Regions from separate parts of the Enterobacter sp. PL_is379 genome, predicted to be linked through region 2. Evidence: predicted binding sites of a transcription regulator. Region 2 holds the regulator's gene; each other region holds the start of a gene.
The links. Region 2 encodes CRP, which controls carbon source genes, mostly activating them, when cyclic AMP is high. Its sites were predicted from a motif close to ATGTGANNNNNNTCACAT; they were not measured.

Region 1: a site for CRP is predicted at 1,134-1,151, ahead of focA (formate transporter FocA). Genes of this name have one in related genera too.
Region 3: a site for CRP is predicted at 1,047-1,064, ahead of udp (uridine phosphorylase). Genes of this name have one in related genera too.

The regions. Positions count from the first base shown of each region.
Region 1 is NZ_JBVPGT010000033.1:389,964-393,113, forward strand. It holds gene pflB (formate C-acetyltransferase) at 1-166, opposite strand, end outside; gene focA (formate transporter FocA) at 218-1,075, opposite strand; gene ycaO (30S ribosomal protein S12 methylthiotransferase accessory factor YcaO) at 1,482-3,150, opposite strand, start outside.
Region 2 is NZ_JBVPGT010000020.1:22,333-25,482, reverse strand. It holds gene AC0TOY_RS02785 (YccS/YhfK family putative transporter) at 1-1,330, opposite strand, end outside; gene crp (cAMP-activated global transcriptional regulator CRP) at 1,388-2,020, opposite strand; gene AC0TOY_RS02775 (OsmC family protein) at 2,332-2,736, shown strand; gene AC0TOY_RS02770 (phosphoribulokinase) at 2,803-3,150, opposite strand, start outside.
Region 3 is NZ_JBVPGT010000017.1:63,251-66,400, forward strand. It holds gene AC0TOY_RS01430 (glycoside hydrolase family 1 protein) at 1-87, opposite strand, end outside; gene AC0TOY_RS01435 (dienelactone hydrolase family protein) at 126-932, opposite strand; gene udp (uridine phosphorylase) at 1,188-1,949, shown strand; gene rmuC (DNA recombination protein RmuC) at 2,090-3,150, shown strand, end outside.

The sequences.
Region 1 (3,150 bases), on a different contig from region 2:
CCCACAGCTTGGTGGTCGCCTCAGTTGCGCCAGCCAGGAAGGATTCGTCACCTTCATACGGGGTATAGTTTTTCTGAATGAAGTCACGTACGTTTACTTCATTCTGCCAGTCACCTTTCGCAAAACCTTCCCAGGCTGTGGCTAACTTTTCATTAAGCTCGGACATGTAACACCTACCTTCTTAAGTGGATTTTTTATTTACTGCCTGAGAAAACCATCAATGATGATCGTCGCCACGCAGGTAAATGACCCAGTATGTCAACCCAACTAACAGACCCCCACCGATAATGTTCCCGATAGTGACAGGGATCAGGTTATCAGTAATGAAATTCATAATAGTCAGGTGAGAGAAACTTTCCGGGGATGAACCAACTGCGGTCCAGAACTCCGGGCTCGCAAAGTCGCGGATAACAATGCCCATTGGGATCATGAACATATTCGCGATACTGTGCTCAAAGCCGCTGGCAACGAACATCGCAACCGGCAGAACCATAATTAAGGCTTTGTCCATCAGGCTACGACCCGAGTAGCTCATCCATACAGCCAGGCAGACCATCAGGTTAGCGAGGATGCCGAGAGCAACGGCTTCGATAAATGTGTGGTGCATTTTGTGGTCGGCGGTTTGCAGGACGTTAAGGCCCCAGCCACCGTTGGCGGTCATGTACTCGCCAGAAAGCCACATCAACAAAACAAAGAGCAGACAGCCAACCAGGTTACCCACGTAGACGTTAAGCCAGTTACGTGCCAGCTGACCCCAGGTAATTCTTCCGCTGGCCTTGGCCACGACAATCAGCACCGTTGAGGTGAAGAGGTCGGCGCCGCAGATGACGCAGAGAATCAGACCCAGTGAGAAGCAAATGCCGCCAATCAGTTTGGCCATGCCGAAAGGCATTCCGGCAGTACCGGTGGTGGCGGTGATATAGAAGACGAAAGCGATAGAGATGAACACACCAGCCGTGATCGCCAGATAGAACGTCTTCATCGGGTGTTTCGTTGCTTTATAGACACCCGCTTCTTCGGCAACTTTAGCCATCGCAGCGGGGAGTAAAAGATCAAAAGGGTTGTCAGCTTTCACACTAACTCTCTCTTTATTAAGTCGGCGACGAGATACTAACAAAGCATTATAGAAGAGAAATTGATATAGATCATATCTCGCCTGGCTTATAGGCCCGCAGTGTGTATGGTTTTACGACAAATGCGGAGTAAGTATTTGATTATCCGTATAAAAATAAATTTTAAAAGTTATGAAAAGAGTTGAATTTTTTCGTTCAGCCACCTCTGAAACAGTTAATTAATATGGAGTATTAACCATAAAAAGTAACAGTAAAGCCCAGATCAATATTATTATATTTACCCGTATTTAACTTTATTATTACAATCAACAATCATTGCCGAAGAAAATAAAAAACGGGGCAATGAAATTGCCCCGTAATATAGCCCAGACGATTGAATACGCCTACTGCTGGTAATGTTATGTGCGCTTATTTTGACCAGTAAGCGGCTTTTGCTTTCTGCAGCTTTTCGTAGGCCTTCAGCAGCGACTGATGCGCCGGGAAGGCTTTCAGATCGCTATCAACAGCCTGCAGGCCATAGAACGGCGCTTCGCCGCTCAGGGCCGCGCTGGCTGCTTCTACGGCTTCAGCGCCGTACATGCGCACGAAAGCATTCAGGTATTGCAGCGGTTCGCGATCCTCTTCCTGTGCAAGCAGCAGCAGGGTTTGCAGGCAGCGGTAATAATTGGTGCGCTCGGCAGAGAAGACCGACTGGTTGAATTCCATGGTCCACTCGGTCCAGGCCAGAGCCTGATCCAAATCGCCACCCGCCAGGGCCAGCATTGCTTTCAGCTCACCGATACGCAGGGTATACCAGCCGTTGTCTTTACCGGTCGCCAGACCCAGCAGTTCGCGTACGCGGGTGAAGTCATCGTGGCCTTCTTCGTCCAGTTGAGCGATCAGGTTCAGATAATCTTCTTTCTCCCATTCGCTGCCCGGCAGTGCCAGCAGCGTTTCGCGCAGGTGCGCGCCCATGCTGTTATTCGCCAGCCACAGATCTTCAGCAGGGTAGATGTCGGACATGCCCGGAACAATAATGCGGCACGCGTAGACGCCAAGATGCTCGTAATCGGCAATGTACACTTCCTGATCTTCCGCGTTGAAGATCGCCATCAGCGTAGCGAACTCTTCTTCCGTGGTTCCGGCAAAGCTCCAGTCCACGAACGGATAGTCGGCGTCCTGCTTGAACATATCCCAGGAAATTAAGCCGCTGGAATCGATGAAGTGGGTTTCAAGGTTGGTATGCTCGGCCACTTCTTCATCGTCAAACGTTGGCGGGGTGAAGACGTCGAGATCTTTCAGGCTACGGCCCTGCAGCAGCTCGGTGACGGTACGCTCCAGCGCCACGCCGAAGTCCGGGTGCGCGCCGAAGGAGGCGAAGCAGGTGCCGTTGGTTGGGTTAAACAGCACGACGCAGATAACCGGGTACTTACCGCCCAGAGAGCCGTCATAGGCAAAGATTGGGAAACCTTCTGCTTCCAGCTTGGCGATGGACTCCACCACGCCCGGGTAGCGTGCCAGCACGTCTGCTGGAATTTCAGGCAGGCTGATGGATTCAGCGATGATGCGGTTTTTGATGTGGCGTTCAAAGACTTCAGACAGACCCTGCACGCGCGCTTCATTGCGGGTATTACCGGCGGACATACCGTTGGACACATACAGGTTGCCGACGATGTTCATCGGGATATAGACGGTCTGCTCGTCAGACTGACGGGTAAACGGCAGGGCGCAGATACCGCGATCCTCGTTACCGGACTGCAGATCGATCAGCATGCTGGCGGTCAGTTCGTTGTCCGGATCGTAGAAGGCACGCAGGCGAGCGTCGAGAATACCTTTCGGCAGTTCGTCGTCTTCCGTCAGCGGGAACCATTTTTCATTTGGATAGTGAACGAACGGGCCGTTAGCGATGGTCTCGCCCAGCCAGAAATCAGCGAAGAAATAGTTGGTGGACAGACGCTCAAAATACTCACCCAGCGCGGAGGCCAGTGCCGCTTTTTTTGTCGCGCCTTTACCGTTGGTAAAGCACAGGGCACACTCTTTGTCGCGAATATGCACGGACCAGACATGAGGCACCGGATTGAGCCAGGAGGCTTCTTCG
Region 2 (3,150 bases):
CCAGCATGCCTGCCAGAGTATAGCCTTCCGGCACGTGGAAGTGCAGCGTCACGCCCGCGATGATCAGCCCGGCCATGGTGCCGCCCGCCCGATGCAGAATACGCACCCGCGTGGCGCCGTAGCCGTTCTGGGTGACAAACAGCACGGTCATTAAGATCCAGTAGGGTTTCGGCAGATGCAGCGCCATGCCCATCAGGCTGGCGGTACTGAGCATCACGCTAATTCGTGCGGCGTTGCGCAGGGCGGACGATTTAAGAGAAAGATAGCTTTTGAGCGCGGGCAATAGCGGCAGCCGTTTCTGCTTATCCGCCATCAGGTCGCGGGGATAAAGCGGGCGCTGCGTGCGCAACACGCGGGCGATACGGCTGAAGTGCCAGGCGGCAAACTGGCCGACGGGGTTATCCGGATGCTGACGAGCGATTTTCTCCAGCGCGCCCAGCTGCTTATCCATGTTAAAGCGCGTCGGGTAGCGGTGATAGAGAATATCATCGGCCAGCACGCGCAGGCGTGCGGACACCGTCTGCGCGTTCCAGCGGATCACCGCTTCGGCGTGGCTGCGCTCGACCAGCTTTTGCACCTCCTGCGGGTGGTGCAGGCTAACGGAGATATGCTCCTGCAGATCCAGCCCGACCTGGAAGGTGCGCAGCAGCCGTTTGTACTCGTGGTTCTTGTTGGCGGCGAGCATATGAAGCTGCTGATAGCACTGGCTTATCAGATCCACCACCTTCTGCTGGCGCGTCAGCAGGGGCGGTAAGGATTTTTCCGGATCGGTATGCTGGGTCAGCAGGGTGTATTTGGCTTCGCAGTAATCCGCAAGCTGCACATAGAGCAGGCTCAGGGATTCACGCAGCGGCTGCTCCCGCCACAGCCAGAACCAGAACCAGTTAAACAGGCCGTACCATAATGTCCCCAGGGCGTAGATCAGCAGCGGCTCCCACACCGGCATATTCCCGGCGAGGCTCAGCGTGAAAATGGCCGCAATCAGCGACGCGGGAAGCAGGCGGGCGTGCAGCGAACTGATTTCCGCCGTGACGCCGAGGGTCATCGCCAGCACGGTCAGGATCAGCGGCAGCGGAATATCACGAGCCAGTAAAAGCTGTACGGCGAGGCTACAGCCCGCAAACAGGCAGCCGCCGATAATCAGGCGTTTGAAAAAGCGCTTATGCGGCGTGTCCAGACCAGCAATGTTGCAGCAGGCGGGTACAAGGGAAAACAGCAGGCCTTGCTGAAGATGCCCGAGGATCAGGCCTATGGCCACAGGAAGACACAACACCAGCGTTTGTCGCAGTGCGTAGTTAACTTCCGGGTGATAGATCAGCCTGCGCCACATGGGGAATAGAGACAAAAACGGCGTGACACCTTGCGATGGCACGCCGTTTAAGCGGAATTAACGCGTTCCGTAGACCACGATGGTTTTACCGTGGGCGGAGATCAGGTTTTGATCTTCCAGCATTTTCAGGATACGGCCCACAGTCTCACGGGAGCAACCGACGATCTGACCAATTTCCTGACGGGTAATTTTAATTTGCATGCCGTCCGGGTGGGTCATGGCGTCTGGCTGTTTCGCGAGGTTCAGCAGGGTCTGTGCGATACGGCCGGTAACGTCCAGGAAGGCGAGGTTGCCCACTTTCTCTGAGGTGACCTGCAGACGGCGCGCCATCTGGGAAGAAAGACGCATCAGGATGTCAGGGTTAACCTGAATCAGCTGACGGAACTTCTTGTAAGAAATTTCAGCCACTTCACATGCTGTCTTTGCACGAACCCAGGCGCTACGTTCCTGGCCCTCTTCAAACAGGCCCAGTTCACCGATGAAATCGCCCTGGTTCAGATAAGAAAGGATCATCTCTTTCCCTTCTTCATCTTTGATCAGCACTGCCACCGAGCCTTTAACGATGTAATACAACGTTTCCGCTTTTTCACCCTGGTGAATCAGCGTGCTCTTCGATGGGTACTTATGAATGTGGCAATGAGACAAGAACCATTCGAGAGTCGGGTCTGTTTGCGGTTTGCCAAGCACCATGCGCTGTTATCCTCTGTTATAAGCTGTCACCAGAGTCATCAGATGCATCCGGACTCTGGGGTTGCAATCGAATTCTTACCCATACCCTGGGAAGTCGGCTACCGTAACGTTTCGCAGCCAGTAAAGTTTGATGTCCTCTGCATACATGTGTAACGTCAATGTATTACTGTAGCATCCTGAGTGTTTTAGCATAGCTTTCGCCGCGTGTCTCCTGGTGTCTCGCTTCAGCATGATGCAGGTCGCCTTCCATTGCGAGAAATGTAACGCACGCGTAATCTGTCACCAAAAATGCAACGTTGGAGTTTAAGAATATGCAAGCGCGCGTGAAGTGGGTTGAAGGTTTAACGTTCCTGGGCGAATCCGCGTCAGGGCACCAGATTTTGATGGACGGTAACTCCGGCGATAAAGCGCCCAGCCCAATGGAAATGGTGCTGATGGCGGCAGGAGGATGCAGCGCTATTGACGTGGTGTCGATTCTGCAAAAAGGTCGTCATGACGTGACGGATTGTGAGGTTAAACTCACGTCAGAACGTCGCGAAGAGGCGCCACGCCTGTTCACCCATATTAATCTGCACTTTGTGGTCACCGGTAAAGAGTTGAAGGACGCAGCGGTCTCGCGTGCGGTGGACCTGTCTGCGGAGAAGTACTGCTCTGTGGCGTTAATGCTGGAGAAAGCGGTAAAAATCACGCATTCGTATGAAGTGGTCGAGGCTTAATTATTGGGGCATCGTGCGTGTTGATGCCCTCACCCTAACCCTCTCCCACAGGGAGAGGGAACATGTTCACGCAATCTGCTTCCCTTCCATCAGTCGCTCCACCAGCGGCGTCATGATGAGCTCCATCGCCAGCCCCATTTTTCCGCCCGGCACGACTAACGTATTCATGTGCGAAATAAACGAGCCCTGCAGCATGGCCAGTAGCCAGGGGTAATCAATGCCTTCGAGATTGCGGAAATGGATCACCACAAAGCTCTCATCAAGGGACGGGATACTTTTGGCGGCAAACGGGTTGGAGGTGTCCACCGTCGGCACGCGCTGGAAGTTGATATGGGTACGGGAGAACTGCGGCGTCAGGAAGTTGATGTAATCTTCCATGGAGCGCACCACCGAGTCCATCACCGCCTCTCGCGA
Region 3 (3,150 bases), on a different contig from region 2:
GTCCACGTTCCATGCGCCTTCGGCCTGGTTGGCGGCAATCGCGCCGCCCCATAAAAAACCGTGTGGAAACGCGAGGGAATAGTCCATAACACGTACTCCTTATGCGTCATGATGATGGGAAAGGCTTACCCTTTTTTACCACCGTACTGACGGAACCACGTAAGCATCCGCTGCCATCCATCTTTCGCCGATTCAGCGTGATAGCTCGGACGATAGTCGGCGTTAAACGCATGCCCGGCATCCGGGTAAACTACAATCTCCGCCTTCGCATTTGCCGCGCGGAGCGCATGGCGCATGGTTTCTACCGAATCCAGCGAAATACCGGTGTCCTGACCGCCGTAAAGCCCTAACACGGGGGCATTCAACTCGGTGGCGATATCAACCGGATGTTTCGGTGAATTCAGCGTTTTTTCACCCACCAGTTTGCCGTACCAGGCGACAGCGGCTTTGAGCTGCGGGTTATGTGCGGCATACAGCCAGCTAATGCGTCCGCCCCAGCAGAAACCGGTGACCAGCAGACGATGGGGATCGCCCCCGTTGCGCGCCGCCCAGCTGGCGACGTGGTCGAGATCGGCCAGCACCTGCGCGTCCGGGACTTTGCTGACCAGGTTGCTGAGCAAGGTGGGAATATCGCTGTAGTCGTTCGGATCGCCCTGACGGAAGTAGAGCTCTGGCGCAACGGCCAGATACCCTTCCAGCGCCAGCCGGCGGCAGAGGTCGCGAATGTGTTCGTGAACACCAAATATCTCCTGAATCACAATCACGATGGGCAGCGGGCCGTCTGCCGATTTTGGTCGTGCGTGATAAGCAGGCATATTCTCCCCCTGCGAGGGAATAGAGGTCTCACCCGCCGTGATGGCGTCTTCAGATGTTGAGACGATGGTTGAGGCATGCGGGGCCGCAGCAGGTGCAAAACCAGTTTTTTCAGTCATGGCATTCTCCGTACCAATCAGTTAGCGCAAAGGTAAATATAGACACCAGGTTAACAACTCACAGTGCCTTAAACGGTCTATCTTTTGTGCAGCACCTGACGATATAACTTGTTAATGTGATGTAAATCACTTTTTGATGGAAATTTGATGCAATCATTTTCATTCATGGTGAGATGCGTCACGAAATTATGCTTACTGCTTCTGTAAAGTACCGTTTTACTTCTTCTGACTAACCGACCCACAGAGGAGTCACCTATGTCTAAGTCTGATGTTTTTCATCTCGGCCTCACTAAAAACGATTTACAAGGGGCTACGCTCGCTATCGTCCCTGGCGATCCAGAGCGTGTGGAAAAGATCGCCGCGCTGATGGATAAGCCGGTTAAGCTGGCAGCCCATCGTGAATTCACCACCTGGCGCGCAGAGCTGGATGGTAAAGCCGTGATTGTGTGTTCTACCGGTATCGGTGGCCCGTCTACTTCGATTGCTGTTGAAGAGCTGGCACAGCTGGGCATTCGTACTTTCCTGCGTATCGGTACCACTGGCGCTATTCAGCCGCATATCAACGTCGGCGACGTGCTGGTGACGACCGCGTCTGTGCGTCTGGATGGCGCAAGCCTCCACTTTGCGCCGATGGAGTTCCCGGCGGTGGCCGATTTCGAGTGCACCACCGCGCTGGTTGAAGCCGCGAAATCCGTGGGCGCCACCACCCACGTGGGCGTGACCGCTTCGTCCGATACCTTCTACCCGGGCCAGGAGCGTTACGACACCTTCTCTGGCCGCGTGGTAAGCCGCTTCAAAGGCTCCATGGAAGAGTGGCAGTCAATGGGCGTGATGAACTACGAAATGGAATCCGCCACGCTGCTGACCATGTGCGCAAGCCAGGGTCTGCGTGCCGGTATGGTGGCGGGCGTTATCGTCAACCGTACCCAGCAGGAGATCCCGAACGCCGAAACCATGAAGCAGACCGAAAGCCATGCAGTGAAAATCGTGGTCGAAGCCGCGCGTCGCCTGATCTAGTCCCCTCCTTTCGAAATCAAAGGCCGGCACGTTCGGCCTTTATTTTTTGCGTAGCGCCTCGCAGGAAAACCCTTTCAAACTGGACGTTTATACAGCACAATCTTATTTTGTGCGGGTAATACGTTGATGCAGGGGGCATTGTGGATATCTCAATCCTGATTTATGCGGTGATTGCGCTGGTGGGCGTGGCGATAGGCTGGCTCATTTCCAGCTATCAGCATGCACAGCAGAAGGCCGAACAGCTGGCAGAGCGCGAAGAGATCGTCGCTGAATTAAGTGCGGCAAAGCAGCAGCTTGCCCTGAGTGACCACTGGCGCGACGAGTGCGAGCTGCTTAACAACGAGCTGCGCAATCTCCGTGATATCAACACCTCGCTGGAGGCCGATCTCCGCGAAGTGACCACCCGCCTTGAATCCACTCAGCTGCATGCGGAAGACAAAATCCGCCAGATGATCAACAGCGAGCAGCGCCTCAGCGAACAGTTTGAGAACCTCGCCAACCGTATTTTCGAGCACAGCAACCGTCGCGTTGATGAACAGAACCGCCAGAGCCTTAACAGCCTGCTGACGCCGCTGCGTGAACAGCTGGACGGTTTTCGTCGTCAGGTGCAGGACAGTTTTGGTCAGGAAGCCCGCGAGCGGCACACCCTGGCGCATGAGATTCGCAATCTCCAGCAGCTGAATGCCCAGATGGCGCAGGAAGCGGTCAACCTGACCCGCGCGCTCAAAGGGGATAACAAAACCCAGGGCAACTGGGGAGAAGTGGTGCTGACCCGCGTACTGGAAGCCTCCGGCCTGCGGGAAGGATATGAATACGAAACGCAGGTGAGTATCGAAAACGACGCCCGCTCGCGCATGCAGCCGGATGTGATCGTGAGGCTGCCGCAGGGTAAAGATGTGGTGATTGACGCCAAAATGACCCTGGTGGCGTATGAGCGTTACTTCAACGCGGAGGATGACTACACCCGCGAATCGGCGCTGCAGGAGCACATTGCCTCCGTGCGTAACCACATTCGCCTGCTCGGCAGAAAAGACTATCAGCAGTTGCCGGGTCTTCGCTCGCTGGACTATGTCCTGATGTTTATTCCGGTAGAGCCCGCGTTTCTGCTGGCACTCGACAGGCAGCCTGAACTCATCACCGAAGCGCTCAAAAATAACATTATGCTGGTCAGCCCTACCACGTTGCTGGTGGCGTTACGTAC